2 regions of the Metabacillus sp. KH_069 genome follow, and region 1 is predicted to be linked to the other one. Evidence: riboswitches for the same ligand, from Rfam matches in the RefSeq annotation. Region 1 holds a riboswitch; the other holds the start of a gene.
The links. A riboswitch is a leader RNA that binds a small molecule or an ion and turns the genes downstream of it on or off. The one in region 1 is predicted to bind lysine.
Positions count from the first base shown of each region.

Region 2: linked by a shared signal. The riboswitch ahead of AC3ISE_RS16640 (aspartate kinase) and the one ahead of AC3ISE_RS19360 (amino acid permease) in region 1 are both predicted to bind lysine.

Region 1 covers NZ_CM174460.1:3,835,066-3,843,719, reverse strand. The annotation lists gene kdpA (potassium-transporting ATPase subunit KdpA) at 1-665, shown strand, start outside; gene kdpB (potassium-transporting ATPase subunit KdpB) at 759-2,810, shown strand; gene kdpC (potassium-transporting ATPase subunit KdpC) at 2,832-3,416, shown strand; gene kdpDN (KdpD-like non-kinase potassium sensor) at 3,477-4,628, shown strand; gene AC3ISE_RS19365 (CBS domain-containing protein) at 4,644-5,060, shown strand; gene AC3ISE_RS19360 (amino acid permease) at 5,097-6,509, opposite strand; lysine riboswitch at 6,642-6,818, opposite strand; gene AC3ISE_RS19355 (twin-arginine translocase TatA/TatE family subunit) at 7,043-7,219, shown strand; gene AC3ISE_RS19350 (M3 family oligoendopeptidase) at 7,380-8,654, shown strand, end outside.
Region 2 covers NZ_CM174460.1:3,289,758-3,298,411, reverse strand. The annotation lists gene AC3ISE_RS16660 (electron transfer flavoprotein subunit beta/FixA family protein) at 1-688, shown strand, start outside; gene AC3ISE_RS16655 (electron transfer flavoprotein subunit alpha/FixB family protein) at 742-1,719, shown strand; gene trxA (thioredoxin) at 1,879-2,193, shown strand; gene uvrC (excinuclease ABC subunit UvrC) at 2,518-4,290, shown strand; lysine riboswitch at 4,358-4,541, shown strand; gene AC3ISE_RS16640 (aspartate kinase) at 4,671-5,903, shown strand; gene AC3ISE_RS16635 (YslB family protein) at 5,946-6,380, opposite strand; gene AC3ISE_RS16630 (succinate dehydrogenase cytochrome b558 subunit) at 6,707-7,315, shown strand; gene sdhA (succinate dehydrogenase flavoprotein subunit) at 7,346-8,654, shown strand, end outside.

The DNA of each region.
Region 1 (8,654 bases):
TCGTGACAACCGCTTCTGAAACTGGAGCCGTCAATACGATGCATGATACGCTGTCACCTGTAACTGGGATGCTGGCTTTATCCAATATGCTGCTGAATACGGTGTTTGGCGGTATTGGGGCAGGCTTTATGAACATTATCATGTATGCTATCATAGCCGTTTTCCTGTCGGGGTTAATGGTCGGACGTACTCCGGAATTCCTGGGCAAGAAAATAGAAGGAAAAGAAATGAAGCTGATCGCTGTGACGCTGCTTATCCATCCGTTTTTGATTCTGGCTTCAACAGCCGTTGCTTTGTATACACCGCTTGGTTCGGATGGGATTTCAAATCCAGGGTTTCACGGGCTCTCCCAGGTTCTTTACGAGTACACATCTTCTGCAGCCAATAATGGTTCAGGATTTGAAGGGCTTGGGGATGCAACGCCATTTTGGAATATCTCGACCGGAATTGTCATGTTTGTCGGAAGATACTTTGGGATTATTGCCATGCTTGCAGTAGGAGCTTCTTTGGCCGCTAAAAAGATTGTACCCGAGACAATCGGCACATTCCGTACAGATACTGGACTCTTTGGAACCATTTTTGTAGGAGCTGTCTTTATTGTCGGGGCTTTGACATTCTTCCCGGTATTGGTTCTGGGACCGGTAGCAGAGCTCTTAACTTTATAAACCTAATTGGAGGATCCTGAAATGAGTAAGCCATCTTTAGCAACAGCAGTAAAGACTGCTGAGAGATATGAACTGAACAAAGCTTCTGAACAGATGCAGCCTGATGATGATAACAAAGAAAACAAAAAGCCTGCAGAAAAGGGGCTTATAGTGAACGCCATTAAAGCATCCTTTTTCAAATTAGATCCGCGGGTTATGGTGAAAAATCCAATCATGTTCATTGTCGAAATCGGATTTGCTCTAACACTGCTTCTTACATTTTTCCCTTCTGCTTTTGGTTCAACTGAAGTTAATGTCTGGGTTAATCTGACGGTATCCCTGATTCTTCTGTTTACGGTTCTATTTGCGAATTTCGCAGAAGCACTTGCAGAGGGCCGGGGAATGGCACAGGCGAATTCTCTTAAGAATTCGAAAAAAGAAATGACGGCAAATAAGGTAAAACCTAATGGAGATGTGGAAAAAACAGATTCCGCTTCGCTCCGTAAAGGAGATGTCGTCATCGTTTCGCAGGGTGAATTTATTCCAGGGGACGGAGAGGTCATTTCAGGCCTTGCCTCAGTAGATGAATCAGCCATTACGGGAGAATCTGCACCTGTAATAAAAGAAGCGGGAGGAGACTTCAACTCTGTTACAGGCGGCACAAAGGTTGTCAGCGATCAAATCAAGGTAAGAATTACGAGTGATCCCGGTGAATCATTCCTTGATAAAATGATTGCGCTTGTTGAAGGGGCGCAGCGTCAAAAAACACCGAATGAAATTGCTTTAAATACGGTTTTAACAAGCTTGACTCTTATCTTTATGATTGTGGTTGTCACATTGCCTTTTTATACAAATTATCTCGGCTTTCAACTTGAAATCCCAGTATTGATTGCCTTGCTTGTGTGCTTAATACCGACAACAATCGGCGGCCTTCTGTCAGCGATTGGGATCGCGGGGATGGACCGGGTTACACAATTTAATGTGATTGCCATGTCAGGGAAAGCGGTTGAAGCTGCTGGCGATATTAATACCATCATTTTAGATAAAACAGGAACGATCACGTTTGGGAACAGGATGGCAAGTGAGTTTACTCCAGTCGGAAATCACGCGATGCAGGATCTGGCTCAATGGACGGCCATTAGCTCACTTGAAGATGAAACACCAGAAGGAAGATCTGTTCTTGAACTGCTGAAGAAGAAACAGCTTGTCTTTAATACAGATATCGCAATAGGCGGAACGTTTATCGAATTTAAGGCAGAAACGCGCATGAGCGGAATGGACCTTGCGGATGGGAGTGTTGTCAGAAAAGGGGCGGTAGAAGCCGTAAAGAAATGGGTTCTCTCACAAGGCGGAACCATTCCTTCTAATTTAGACCGGAAAACAGATGAAATATCAAAGGCTGGAGGCACACCTCTTGCTGTAGCCATGAACGATCAGATTTTTGGGCTGATTTACTTGAAAGATACAGTAAAGCCAGGCATGAAAGAGCGTTTTGACAAGCTTCGCAGCATGGGAATCAAGACCGTCATGTGCACAGGCGACAATCCACTTACAGCAGCAACGATTGCTAAAGAAGCAGGCGTTGATGAGTTTATCGCAGAATGCAAGCCTGAGGATAAAATTGAAGTCATTAAGTATGAACAATCACAAGGCAAGCTTGTTGCGATGACGGGCGATGGTACAAATGATGCTCCAGCTCTCGCCCAGGCGGATGTTGGTCTTGCCATGAACAGCGGTACGGCAGCTGCCAAGGAAGCAGCAAATATGGTGGATTTAGATTCAAATCCAACAAAAATTATTGAAGTCGTCTCGATCGGAAAACAGCTGCTGATGACACGGGGGGCTTTGACAACCTTCAGCATTGCCAACGATATCGCGAAATATTTTGCCATCATTCCTGCGATGTTCATGCTTGCCATTCCTGAAATGAACGTGCTGAATATCATGAGACTTGATTCACCGATATCAGCTATTCTTTCAGCACTCATCTTCAACGCGGTCATTATTCCAATTCTGATACCTCTCGCTATGAAAGGCGTCAGCTATAAACCGATGAGTTCGAATGCTTTGCTGAGAAGAAACTTGCTTATATACGGTTTTGGGGGAGTACTGGTTCCTTTCATCGGAATAAAAATCATTGATGCAGTTCTTGCTTTATTTATATAAGAAGAAAAGAGGTTTTTTAAAGTGGAAGAAAAACAATCGATCATCGGTCCGATCATCAGAATGAGCTTATTATTAATGGCAGTCTGCGGGTTGGTTTACCCAGCTGCAGTAACAGGGATTGCCCAAACCATTTCTCCTGCAAAGGCAGATGGAAGCTTAGTATATGATGAGAATCACAATGTGATAGGTTCTGAGCTTATCGGGCAGACCTTTGCAGGAGACAGCTATTTTCATGGAAGAATTTCAAGTATAGACAATAATGGCGCCGGCTCAGGATCCAATAACTATGCACCATCCAATGAAGATATGCTGAAGCGTACGCAGGAATCCATCGAAGAATGGAAGAAAAACAATCCGGAAACGCCAATCAGTGAAGTGCCCAATGATCTGCTGACAAATTCGGGCTCCGGACTGGATCCGCATATAAGCCCAAAAGCGGCATATGCTCAAGTCAATCGAGTTTCAGAAGCAGCAGGAATCAAACAATCAGAGCTTGAAAAACTGATCACGCAGCATGTTCAAGGAAGAGACCTTGGAGTGTTTGGAGAAGAAAGAGTTAACGTTCTTCAACTAAATCTGGACTTAAAAAACATGCTGAATGAATGATGAATGTGCACCTCAGCTGTCATTAAGGCTGAGGTCATTCATCTTTAAAGAGGTGAATCAATGAGTGAAAAACACCCTTATTTCAGACGGAAAACGCCACAGGAGCTGCTTGATGAAATTGCAGACTTGAAAAGGGGGAAGCTGAAACTTTACGTCGGGGCAGCTCCCGGAGTCGGTAAATCGTATAAAATGCTGCAGGATGCCCATGATTTAAAACTCGAAGGCATCGATGTTGTGATAGGGCTGATTGAATGTCACGGCAGAAAAGAAACAGAGGAACTGATTAAAGATATGGAAGTGGTTCCTCTAAAAGAGATGAAGTATAAAGGAAGTATGTTTAGAGAACTGAATGTAGATGCCATCATACAAAGAAAGCCGAAAGTCATTGTGATTGATGAGCTGGCCCATACCAACATTCCGGGATCAAAAAATAAAAAGAGATATATGGATGTAGAAGAAATCTTAAATGCCGGTATTAATGTGCTGTCTGCGGTGAATATCCAGCATTTAGAAAGCGTTCATGACATTGTACAGCAAATAACGGGAGTGGCAGTAAGAGAGAGGATACCGGATTTGTTCGTTCAGGATGCCCATGAAGTTCAGCTGATTGATGTTACTCCCGAAACCCTTCGGAAGCGGCTCGCAGAAGGAAAAATCTATGCCTCAGAAAAAATTGAGCAGAGCCTTACTCATTTTTTTACAGTAACCAATCTATCATCGCTGAGAGAACTTGCCTTGAGAGAAGTAGCAGATGATGTAGACGAAAAGATGGAGCAGATCAGCGGGAATTTGGTGAACGGTCCTATAGGTGTTCATGAAAAAATCTTGGTATGTGTCGGGTATGGGCCATCTGCCGAGAAATTAATCAGAAGAGGGTGGCGGATGGCAAATCGCCTAAAAGCTCAGTTGTTTATTTTGAATGTAACGAAGAATTCCCCTGAGGCGTTTACACAGGAAATACGGGAAAGAACGGAGCAATGGAAAATACTTGCCTCTCAATTTAATGCTGTATTTTTGCTGGAGCAGGAATTCAGCCGCAAACCTGCGCAGGTCATTATTGATATTGCAAAACAGTATCACATAACGCAAATCCTTCTCGGGCAGTCAGCGAGAACAAGGTGGGAAGAAATTAGAAAGGGTTCCATCGTGAATACCATAATGAGAAAGACAGAGAATATTGATATTCACATCGTGTCAGATGGACGATCTTAAAGGAGTTCAGGAGAAATGAATATTGCTTTTTTCCTTATACCAAAAAAGGAAGTTGTTTATTTAAACACAAAAGCCACTATGAGGCAGGCGCTTGAACGAATGGAATATCACCGCTATTCAGCCGTTCCGCTGCTTGATGAAGAGGGGAAATATGTATCTACATTAACGGAAGGGGATTTATTATGGAAACTCAAAAACACACCTGATTTAAATTTTCATAATACCGAGAAGATCCGATTAACCGAGGTAGAATTTCATCGGAAAAATGAACCAATTCCTATTCATGCAGAAATGGAACAAATCATCAGCAGGGCGATGGAGCAAAATTTTGTGCCTGTTGTAGACGATCAAGGGATTTTTATAGGAATTATCAGGAGAAGAGAAATCATAGAATATTGTGCGAACCAGCTTTTTGCTGTGAGCAAAGAATAGAAAAAACGGCTGCACGTTAAGTGCAGCCGTTCATCATTAGATTGCAGCAGAATCTTGTTTTTTCATATATTTCGTCAAAAACGGATAAATCACGAAGCCTGCCAAGAAAAGGCCGACTCCCAGTACAAATGTTTTTAAATCAGCTGTACCGGTGACAATGACCCAAACAGAATAAATACAAGCAATGGATGCAATAATTCCGTCTCTTACTCGCGATCCTTGAATTAAATCATATGTTTCTCCTTTAGCGATCAGCTTCAAAAAGAAAATAGATGAAACAAGATATGGGAAAAGATAAGCAAGTGTAGCGGACGTTGTTAAGAATGTATAAGCTTCACTTATGGTTCCGGAAATCGTTGAGAAAATAAAGATTTGAGACATCAAATTCGTAATCAGCAAGGCATTTTTAGGACTGCCTTTTTTATTTGTTTTTGCAAAGAAAGCAGGGAAAATTCCTGTTTTTGCAGCCTGATACGGTACTTCAGCTGAAAGCAGGATCCATCCTATGGTTGAACCAAATAAAGACACGACTGCTAATAATGCCATTGCATTTGCACCGGCATCGCCAATAATGACAGAGAGTACATCTACAAACGGTTTGTCAGATGACTGAAGCTGATCGTGCGGCAGAACACCCATTGTGATAAGCGTGATAATCATATAGATGAACACAGCAATGATTAAGCCGGTAATGGTCGCTCTTTTCACATCACGCTGAGAAGAAGCGCGGCCTGACAAGATGACGGCAGATTCAATGCCTACAAATGCCCATAAGGTTGAAATGGCAGCGAATTGTACTTGATTGCCAAGGCCATAAGTTACACCGGGCTCTGCTTCCACAGGGAAATAAAATTCCCCAAATGATGCTGACTCAAGTGCAAATAAACCAGCGATGATGAAAAGCATAAAACCGATTACTTTAGAAGCAGTCGCAACAAAATTTAATTTTCCGGCACCATTCATGTTCGTTAATAAAATGGTATGAGTGCCCCAAAGCAAAATGGTACAAACAATAAATGTGACCGCTCTTCCTAACTGAATGTCCTGTGAACCTATTGAGAACAGAACAGATTCGTCAGACATTATAGGAAAGAATGAAGAAAGATAGCCGGCAAAGCTAGTGATGATTGCCACGTTGCTGATCCAGTTAGCGACCCAATATCCCCACACCATGCTGAATCCTGCAACGTTTCCCTTTTTCGGTGAATCAAATAACGCTTTTGCATAACTTTGCGGACCAGCTGTTAGGTCGGGTCTGCGAATCGATAAATTGCCGAATACCAGAGCAATCATTAATACTCCAAATCCGGTTACGAGCCAGGCGCTGGTTACTCCAAGCGGACTTGCTGTCTGGGCCAGCGTGCTTGGCAGCATGAATATGCCTGAGCCGACCATATTTCCTACTACAAAGGCTGTTAAAAGCCAAAATCCCCATTTCTTTTGTTTCAAAACTGAAACCTCCTATACATATCAATACTTATCGATATTGTGTGTAGTTTTTAATGAATGTGATCATTTTTCTGCAAACAAAATAGCGCATAGAATAAGTCCATGCGCTAAAAACACAAAAACTCACGATCATCTCCAGATAGCACTCCGCAAATTGACTCTGCGGCAGTCCAGTACCTATTCGATACTGTCCCAGCTTGAAACAAAGTGGCTGTTTCAAACTTCGGCGCCAAATCCTTTCACTTGCAGTCAACAGCTCCACTAGCCTCTTGCAACTTACTCTTAATTGGCGCAACCTCTACCTCACTGAGATGCCGTGAGGATTTTTATTCATTATTTTAATAGAGTAAATTTAGCAGGTTGATCAGAGGATGTCAACTAGATAAATTTTTTTACCAAAAGTTTCAAACCTATATTGAATTAACTGTCACCGAAACTTCACTTTGCAATCCGCCCGCGAATCTACTATAATTTACAAAGATAACGTTTTCTTTCTATTTTTATGAAAATATAACATGGAAGAAGGGCACATGATGAACTTGGGATTTGGCGAAATCATGTTAATTGTCTTCGTGGCACTCCTGCTTTTCGGACCGAAAAAGCTTCCGGAGCTCGGAAAAGCTGCCGGCAAAACACTAAGAGAGTTTAAAAACGCAACAAAAGGTCTGATGGATGACGAAGAAGGTAAGTCAGATAAATCAGTGAAATAAAGGATCGAACAGCCTCGGCGAAATGCCTGGCTGTTTTTTTTTGCGCTTTTAAGTTTTCTTTATTAAAAGTGTTAGAATTATACAAATATTTAGTAAAATGATATATAATAGACCTGAGAGTTTATTTAGTGTAACGAAATATATAGTGGGGGGTATGTCTATGAAAGCCGCTACATATGCAGAGACTTGGGATTTGGATGTTTTTTTCAAAGGAGGCAGCCAGTCTGAAAGCTTTAAGCATCATTTAAAAGAGCTTGAAAATGATGTTCCTTTGTTTAAAGAGCAGGCCGATCAGTTAAAGGTGCCAAGCTCAAAAGAGGACCATATTTACCTTGATGAAATTCTTGAAACGTTCCAGGGAATTGCGAAGAGAGTGAGACAGGCCGGTGCTTTTGTAGGCTGTCTGCAGGCTCAGGATACAACGGATAAACACGCTGCTGTGCTCAGAGGAAAAGTAACGAAGCTCAGCTCTCAGTTTCAAAATGCTCTTGCCAGTCTCGATCAGAAGCTTGTAAAAGTGGAGGATCAAGTATGGGAAGAACTTATAGAGACAGAAAGTCTTTCTGAGCTTGCTTATGTGCTGACTGAACGCAGAAACAAAGCAAAAAATAAATTACCGATGGAGCAGGAGACGCTTATCAATGCTCTGTCCGTAGACGGCTATCATGCATGGGGACAGTTCTATGACACCCTCGTGTCGACTGTGAAAATTCCTTTTATAGAAGATGGGGAAGTAAAAGAACTTTCTGTCGGCCAGGCTGCCAATAAGTTTTCCAGTGCAGACCGTGAAGTCCGCAAATCTGTGTTTGAAGAGTGGGAAAAGGCATGGGGAAGCAAGGCAGATTTATTTGCCCAGACGCTGAACCATCTTGCAGGTTTCAGATTGAATGTTTACGAGAAGCGTGGATGGGAAGACGTCCTTAGCGAGCCGCTTGAAATCAACAGAATGAAGCGCGAAACGCTTGATGTCATGTGGAAAGTTATTTCTGAAAATAAGCAGTCTCTAGTAAAATATTTAAAAAGAAAGGCAGAGCTTCTTGGTGTGGATAAACTCAGCTGGTATGACCTTGATGCGCCGGTTGGCGGGAAAGAGACAAAGGTCACCTATCAGGAGGGAGCAGAATTTATTCTCGATCAGTTCAGCAATTTTGGCGAGGAGCTGACAACATTCACGAAAAAAGCGTTTGAAGACCGCTGGATTGAAGCTGAGGATCGAACTGGAAAGGCGCCGGGCGGATTCTGCACAAGCTTCCCAGAAAGCGACCAGTCCCGCATTTTTATGACATTCTCAGGAACGCCTTCGAATATTGCGACACTGGCCCATGAACTTGGCCATGCTTTCCATCAGCATGCAATGGCAGGCGTTCATCCGCTTAACCGCAGCTATGCCATGAACGTGGCGGAAACGGCATCAACATTTGCAGAGATGATTGTC
Region 2 (8,654 bases), 550 kb from region 1:
AGAATTCATTATTAATCCTTATGATGAGTATGCGATTGAAGAAGCAATTCAGATCCGCGATGCAAACAGCGGTGAAGTAACCGTTGTGACAATCGGCGGGGAAGAAGCTGAAAAAGAATTGCGAACAGCTCTTGCAATGGGGTGTGACAAGGCTGTATTAATTAATACGGAAGATGATCTTGAAGATGGAGATCAATTCACAACTTCTAAAATTCTTGCTGAATTCTTCAAAGATAAAGATGCAGATCTAATTTTAGGAGGAAATGTTGCGATTGACGGCGGATCTGGACAAGTAGGACCTCGTCTGGCTGAGCTTCTTGACATTCCTTATGTAACTACGATTACAAAGCTAGAGATTGATGGAAACAAAGCGACAGTCGTACGCGATGTTGAAGGTGATTCAGAAGTCATTGAAACGACATTGCCGTTGCTTGTTACCGCACAGCAGGGTCTGAATGAACCGCGCTATCCTTCTTTGCCGGGTATCATGAAAGCAAAGAAAAAGCCTTTGGATGAACTCGAACTGGATGATCTTGATCTCGAAGAAGATGAAGTTGAGCCTAAAACAAAAACAATCGAAATTTATATGCCGCCTAAAAAAGAAGCGGGTAAAGTACTTCAAGGGGATTTAGATGCACAAGTGAAGGAATTGGTATCTCTTCTTCGCAACGAAGCAAAAGTAATCTAAGTATTACCTGAAAGCAGATTTTTCAATCAAACGTATAACAGGGGGACTTTATAATGGCAAGAAAAGTGCTGGTATTGGGAGAAGTACGCGATCAATCATTGCGCAACGTGTCTTTTGAGGCGATTGCAGCAGGGAAAACGGTATCCGAAGGCGGCGAGGTAACAGCTGTTTTAGTTGGAGACAGTGTAGCAGCTTTAGCTGAAGAAATGATTCATTATGGTGCAGACCGCGTCATTACAGTTGAAGACGAAAAATTGAAAACGTATACACCTGACGGCTATTCACAGGCATTGCTTGCCGTTATCGAAGCTGAAAAACCGGAAGGTCTTGTTTTCGGGCATACAGCTCTTGGAAAAGACTTATCACCGAAAATCGCTGCAAAGATTGGATCCGGACTTATTTCAGATGCTACAGATTTAGAAGTAGCAGGCGGAAATGTCGTATTCACACGTCCGATCTATTCAGGAAAAGCTTTCGAGAAAAAGATTGTGACAGATGGAACGATTTTTGCAACAATCAGACCAAATAACATTGCTCCTCTTGAAAAGGATGAAACAAGAACGGGTGAAGTTTCTTCTGTTTCTGTGGAGATCAAAGATCTTCGCACAATCGTAAAAGAAGTGGTGCGCAAAGCAACAGAAGGTGTTGATCTTTCTGAAGCTAAAGTCATTGTAGCCGGCGGACGCGGAGTAAAAAGCACAGACGGCTTTAACCCGCTGAAGGAGTTATCAGATGTTCTCGGCGGAGCAGTCGGAGCTTCCCGCGGTGCCTGTGATGCTGATTATTGCGACTACTCGCTGCAAATCGGCCAAACGGGAAAAGTTGTCACTCCTGACTTGTACATTGCATGCGGTATTTCTGGAGCGATCCAGCATTTAGCCGGTATGTCTAACTCCAAGATTATTGTTGCAATTAACAAAGATCCTGAAGCAAACATCTTCAAAGTAGCTGATTATGGCATTGTCGGAGATCTATTTGAAGTTGTACCGATGCTGACGGAAGAGTTTAAGAAATTAAAAGTTCATTCTTGATTCCTAAAAACACGCTCCCAGCGGCGTGTTTTTAATTTGAATGAAAAAATGTTTTTCATCACAAAGTAAGGGAAAAGGAATAGTGAGCAAAAAATTAGCAGGTCACATTCTTTAATGCTATACTTTAGGCATCACTTGAACATTTAGGAGGAAAATATAATGGCAATTACTAATGTAACAGATCAAACTTTTACAGCTGAAACTAGCGAAGGCGTCGTACTGGCAGACTTTTGGGCTCCTTGGTGCGGACCTTGCAAAATGATTGCACCGGTTCTTGAAGAGCTTGATCAGGAGCTAGGCGATAAAGTGAAAATCGTTAAACTTGATGTTGACGAGAACCAAGAAACAGCAGGCAAATACGGTGTTATGAGTATTCCGACATTGCTTGTTTTCAAAAACGGCGAAGTTGTAGACAAAACAGTTGGCTTCCAGCCTAAAGAAGCTCTAGCTGATCTATTAAATAAACACGCATAATTAAAATGAAATTAGATCCGGTATTCCGGATCTTTTTTTATGTCTGCAAAAACGGTCATCTGCCGAAAAAATTGTCAATTATTGCTCAGGAAATGATTTGGTGCAATAGTCCTGAAATTTAGGGAGGTAAGTGCCTGCAGTCGAAAGCAGCGGGCAACATTTATAATCAAAAACAACAATCTATGCAAAAAAGCCGATGGAATAGAATCCTTGGAGGCAAACAAAAGACTCCCTCCCTCTAAAATGGTACAATAAAGGGAATAACTTGGCGCTGATGACCGATACTTATTCTGCGCTAATCTTTAAGGAAACGGAGTGTCCGCTATGGAGCAACTAATTAAAGAAAAGCTGGCACTTCTGCCAGATCAGCCGGGCTGTTATTTAATGAAAGACCGTTTCGGAACGATTATTTATGTTGGAAAAGCAAAAGTTCTTAAAAACCGGGTGCGGTCTTACTTTACCGGCTCACATGACGGGAAAACACAACGGCTCGTAAATGAAATCAAGGATTTTGAGTATATCGTCACGTCTTCGAATATTGAGGCGCTGATTTTAGAATTAAATTTAATTAAAAAACATGATCCTAAATACAACGTCATGCTAAAGGATGACAAAACGTATCCTTTTATTAAAATTACAGCTGAACGGCACCCTCGGCTGATTGTTACGAGAAATGTCAAAAAAGATAATGGGAAGTATTTCGGTCCATATCCGAACGTCCAGGCGGCCAGAGAGACCAAAAAGCTGCTCGACCGTCTTTATCCGCTTAGGAAATGTACTACGCTTCCTGATAAAGTTTGTCTCTACTATCATATCGGACAATGTTTGGCCCCCTGTGTCTATAAGGTAACACAAGAGCAAAACAGGCAAATGGTCGATGAAATGTCCCGTTTCTTAAAAGGCGGCTTTAAGCAGATTAAAGAAGAACTTTCAAAGAAGATGCTGGCTGCTGCTGAGAACCTGGATTTTGAACGGGCAAAAGAATACCGGGATTCCATTGCGCATATAGATGCAACCATGGAAAAACAGAAAATGACACTGAATGATTTTGTCGATCGTGATGTGTTTGGCTATTCCTATGATAAAGGCTGGATGTGTGTTCAGGTTTTCTTCATCCGTCAGGGTAAATTGATCGAGCGTGATATTGCCATGTTCCCGCTGTACCAGGAGCCAGAGGAAGAATTTTTAACGTTTCTTGGCCAGTTTTATTCCAAGAACAATCATATTCTGCCTAAAGAAATACTGCTGCCTGAAAGCGTTGATCATGAAATGGCAGAACAGCTTCTTCACGTTTCAGCCATCCATCCAAAGCGCGGCAAGAAAAAGGACCTGGTGCTGCTTGCACATCAGAATGCCAAAATCGCTTTAAAAGAAAAATTTTCACTCATTGAGCGTGATGAAGAAAGAACAATCAAAGCAATTGATCAGCTTGGTGAAAAAATGGGAATCTATACACCGGCAAGAATCGAAGCATTTGATAATTCAAACATACAAGGGACAGATCCTGTATCTGCGATGATTGTGTTCATAGATGGCAAGCCTGCCAAAAAAGAGTACCGCAAGTACAAAATTAAAACAGTGCAAGGACCAGATGATTACGAGTCTATGCGTGAAGTTGTCCGCAGAAGGTACACGCGCGTGTTAAAAGAGGAGCTGCCGCTTCCTGATTTGATTATCATTGACGGAGGAAAAGGGCACCTGGCTGCAGCTCAGGATGTACTTGAAAATGAACTCGGATTATCCATCCCTGTCGCAGGACTTGTAAAGGATGAGAAGCATCGGACTTCTAATTTAATGCTCGGGAGTCCTCCGGCTGTCATTGAACTTGAACGCAACAGCCAGGAGTTTTATCTTCTACAGCGAATTCAGGATGAAGTGCATCGGTTTGCGATTACTTTTCACAGGCAGACAAGAGGAAAAACAGCCTTTCAATCGATCCTGGATGATATACCAGGCGTTGGGGAAAAACGTCGCAAGACTTTGCTCAAGCATTTCGGTTCTGTAAAAAAAATGAAAGAAGCAAGCCTCGAAGAGCTGATGGCGGCGGGAATTCCGGCAAACACGGCACAGCTTATTGCAGAAAAATTGAAAGAATAGATTGCACAAAGACAAATTCTTTGCTACAATTCTAACTAATTTGATAACCAGATCGTTTAGTTCGTTAAATGATGGTAGAGGTGCGAACTTCAAGAGTAGCCCTTCCGAGGACAATGGAATCCTTTGAAGATGGGTGAAAGGGGAGAGTCGCCGAAGCAAAAAAAGAGCCATTTCTTACTTTTGCTGGTTTTGCGTTTAATAGACGTAAAATTGTCAAGAAGATGTATTTTTCTTGGAGCGCTATCTCATTGTATGAATGAAGTTCCATTATTCGTTTATGCAAGCAATGAGATAGAGAATCTCATTGCTTTTTTGCGTTTTCTGAGATTCTCCCTTTTACCTGCTGACGATCAATATAACTTGAAAGGCGAGAGGCTGATATGGGTTTAGTTGTACAAAAATTTGGAGGCACATCTGTTGGATCTCCGGAAAAAATCATGAATGCTGCAAGAAGAACAATCGAGGAAAAAATGAACGGGAATGATGTCGTTGTTGTTGTTTCGGCAATGGGGAAAACAACGGATCATTTAGTTTCACTGGCAGCTGAAATCACTCAAAAACCGAGCAAGCGCGAAATGGATATGCTTCTGTCAACGGGAGAACAAGTGACAATTTCTCTTTTGACGATGGCTCTTCAGGCACAAGGATACGATGCAGTTTCTTACACAGGCTGGCAGGCTGGCATTAAGACTGAAAATGTCCACAGCAATGCGAGAATTTCAGGGATTGATTCAGAAAAAATTAATAATCAGCTACAAGCTGGAAAAGTAGTTGTCGTTGCTGGCTTTCAGGGACTAGCAGACGGACAGGAAATAACGACGCTCGGCCGCGGGGGTTCAGATACGACAGCTGTTGCGCTGGCTGCTTCTCTAAAAGCTGATAAATGTGATATTTATACAGATGTAACAGGTGTCTTTACGACAGATCCGCGCTTTGTAAAAAGTGCAAGAAAATTAGACGGCATATCTTATGATGAAATGCTTGAGCTTGCTAATCTTGGAGCAGGCGTTCTCCACCCCCGGGCTGTTGAATTTGCAAAAAATTATGGAGTTCCCTTGGAAGTCAGATCAAGCTCAGAAAAAGAAAGAGGCACGTTAATTGAGGAGGAAACAAAGATGGAACAGAATTTAGTTGTTAGAGGAATTGCGTTTGAAGATCAAGTTTCAAGAATAACGGTTTGCGGATTGCCAAGCGGCCTTTCCGCTCTGTCAACCATTTTCAAAACGCTTGCAAGCCACGGAATTAATGTAGATATTATTATTCAAAGTTCAACAGACAGCAGCCTGGCCTCTCTATCTTTTTCGGTGAAAACAGGTGATGTGGAAGAAACGGTTCACGTGCTTGAAACCTATCAATCAGAGCTTGGCTTTGAAAAAATAGAATCAGAAGGCGGCCTTTCAAAAGTTTCCATCGTCGGATCCGGCATGGTATCAAATCCTGGTGTAGCGGCAGAAATGTTCGATGTTCTTGCTCAAGAAGGAATTGAAGTGAAAATGGTCAGCACGTCTGAAATTAAAGTGTCAACTGTTATCAGCCATGCTGACATGGTAAAAGCGGTTGAAGCGCTGCATGATGCCTTCGAATTATCACAGCAGCCTGCACAGGTGCTTTAAACGATATAAAAAAAGGGGTGGGTATACTAGATACCCATCCCTTTAATCGTTGCCGAATTCCATGTCTTTGTAGTCCCATTTCACTGTAAAATGCACTTTATCCGCACGTTTTTTTACTTGTTCATAGGTTTCTGTAATCTGCTTGTTCATCCGCTGCACCTGCTGGGCCAGAAATCCCGCTTCAAGCTGAAAAGAAGGCTCTTTCATTGTTTTGAATCTTGTTTTGATCAGTTCGCTCTCAAGCTGAAATTCCATTTCATCTTTTTTCTTATGTACCAATGAAAGAGTTCCAAAGCCGGCTAATGAAAAGAAAGCAATAAGCTCTTCAATTGATTCTGCAGGATATTTGCGCGCAAGGCTCTTGCCTGCCCAGTAAAGCATAGATGCGGACTCGTTTCCAAGAATATCAGGAATAAGAACTTCCCGCAGCAGCTCATAGGCGAATGCGGGCACTTGCATGTCCCTCAGCTGCGTCATATCGATTTGTTCGCTGGTTTTTTTCACATTCTTCCCCTCTTTCTGACTTTATTATATATCAAGTTGGGCGGGTAAGAACATGCAATAAAAGTAAATTACAAGCTCCAAAATCGCTTTGAAAGTATTTCAGGAAAGTAAAAATAGGGAGAAAATAAGATTTGTCACAAAATTAAAATTTATGAACGCGTTTTCTTGACGCTGTAACTCGTTGGGAGTACAATAAATTTGTCACATTTTATCATACAATGTTTATTTTTTAAAAGATTGCCGGGAATAGGAGAAACATTAAAAAAAAGATTTTAAGATTACTAGGGGGTTATGTTGAGATGGCTGGAAACAGAGAGTATTTGAACCGAAGACTTCATTCTTTGCTTGGAGTTATTCCGGTTGGCGTCTTCTTAATTCAGCATCTTGTTGTAAATAACTTTGCAACAAGAGGAGAAGAAGCATTTAATAATGCTGCACATTTTATGGAAAGCTTGCCATTTAGAGTTGTTCTGGAAACTTTTATTATATTCCTGCCGCTTTTGTACCATGCGATCTATGGAATCTACATTGCGTTTACAGCTAAAAATAATGTAAGCAAGTTTGGCTACTTCCGCAACTGGATGTTTATGCTTCAAAGGATTTCTGGCGTGATTACACTTATCTTTGTATCCTGGCATGTATGGGAAACAAGAATTGCAGCCGCATTTGGCGCTGAAGTGAATTTTGACATGATGGCCTCCATTTTCAGTAATCCATTTATGATTGTATTTTATGTTGTCGGTGTCGTTTCAACGATTTTCCACTTTGCAAACGGACTGTGGTCATTTGCTGTGAGCTGGGGAATTACTGTGACACCAAGATCTCAGCTGATCTCAACTTATGTGACGATCGCACTTTTCCTAGCATTATCTTACGTTGGAGTCAGCACTATTTTTGCATTTGTTTAATAGGTAATAGAACCAAAGGGAGTGGGCCAGATGAGTAAAGGTAGAATAATAGTCGTCGGTGGTGGCTTAGCGGGCCTAATGGCTACGATCAAAGCTGCAGAAACTGGCGTTCATGTAGATTTATTTTCTTTAGTTCCAGTTAAGCGCTCTCATTCAGTTTGTGCTCAGGGCGGAATCAACGGAGCGGTTAACACAAAAGGGGAAGGCGATTCTCCTTGGGAGCATTTCGATGATACAGTATACGGCGGGGACTTCCTTGCAAACCAGCCTCCTGTAAAGGCAATGTGCGAAGCAGCACCTTCCATTATCCATTTGCTTGACCGTATGGGAGTTATGTTCAACCGTACTCCTGAAGGTCTTCTGGACTTCCGCCGCTTCGGCGGAACGCAGCATCACCGTACAGCGTTTGCCGGAGCAACAACTGGACAGCAGCTGCTTTATGCACTTGATGAGCAGGTGCGCCGCTATGAGGTTGCCGGATTAGTAACGAAGTATGAGGGCTGGGAATTCCTTGGGGCTGTTCTCGATGATGATGGCGTATGCCGCGGTATTACTGGTCAGGACTTAACGACAATGGAAATGAAAGCATTCCGTTCAGATGCCGTTATTATGGCAACAGGCGGACCTGGAATCATTTTCGGAAAATCAACAAACTCTGTCATTAACACAGGATCAGCTGCTTCAATCGTCTATCAGCAGGGTGTGCATTATGCAAATGGAGAATTCATTCAAATTCACCCAACAGCAATTCCTGGAGATGATAAACTGCGTCTGATGAGTGAATCGGCACGCGGAGAAGGCGGTCGTGTCTGGACGTATAAAGACGGTAAGCCTTGGTACTTCCTTGAGGAAAAATATCCTGCATACGGAAACCTTGTGCCTCGTGATATTGCAACACGCGAAATTTTTGACGTGTGTGTATCTCAAAAGCTTGGAATCAATGGAGAAAACATGGTTTACCTTGATCTCTCTCATAAAGATCCTAAAGAGCTTGATATCAAACTTGGCGGAATCATTGAAATCTATGAAAAATTCATGGGTGATGATCCCCGCAAGCTTCCAATGAAAATCTTCCCTGCTGTTCATTATTCTATGGGCGGACTTTGGGTTGATTATGATCAAATGACGAATATCCCTGGACTATTTGCAGCAGGCGAATGTGATTACTCTATGCACGGAGCCAACCGTTTAGGAGCGAATTCATTGCTGTCTGCCATCTATGGCGGTATGGTTGCAGGACCGAAAGCAGTCGAATATGTGAGCGGTCTTGATGTATCTGCTGAAGATCTTTCTTCTTCATTATTTGACGGTCATGTGAAACAGGAAGAAGAAAAATGGC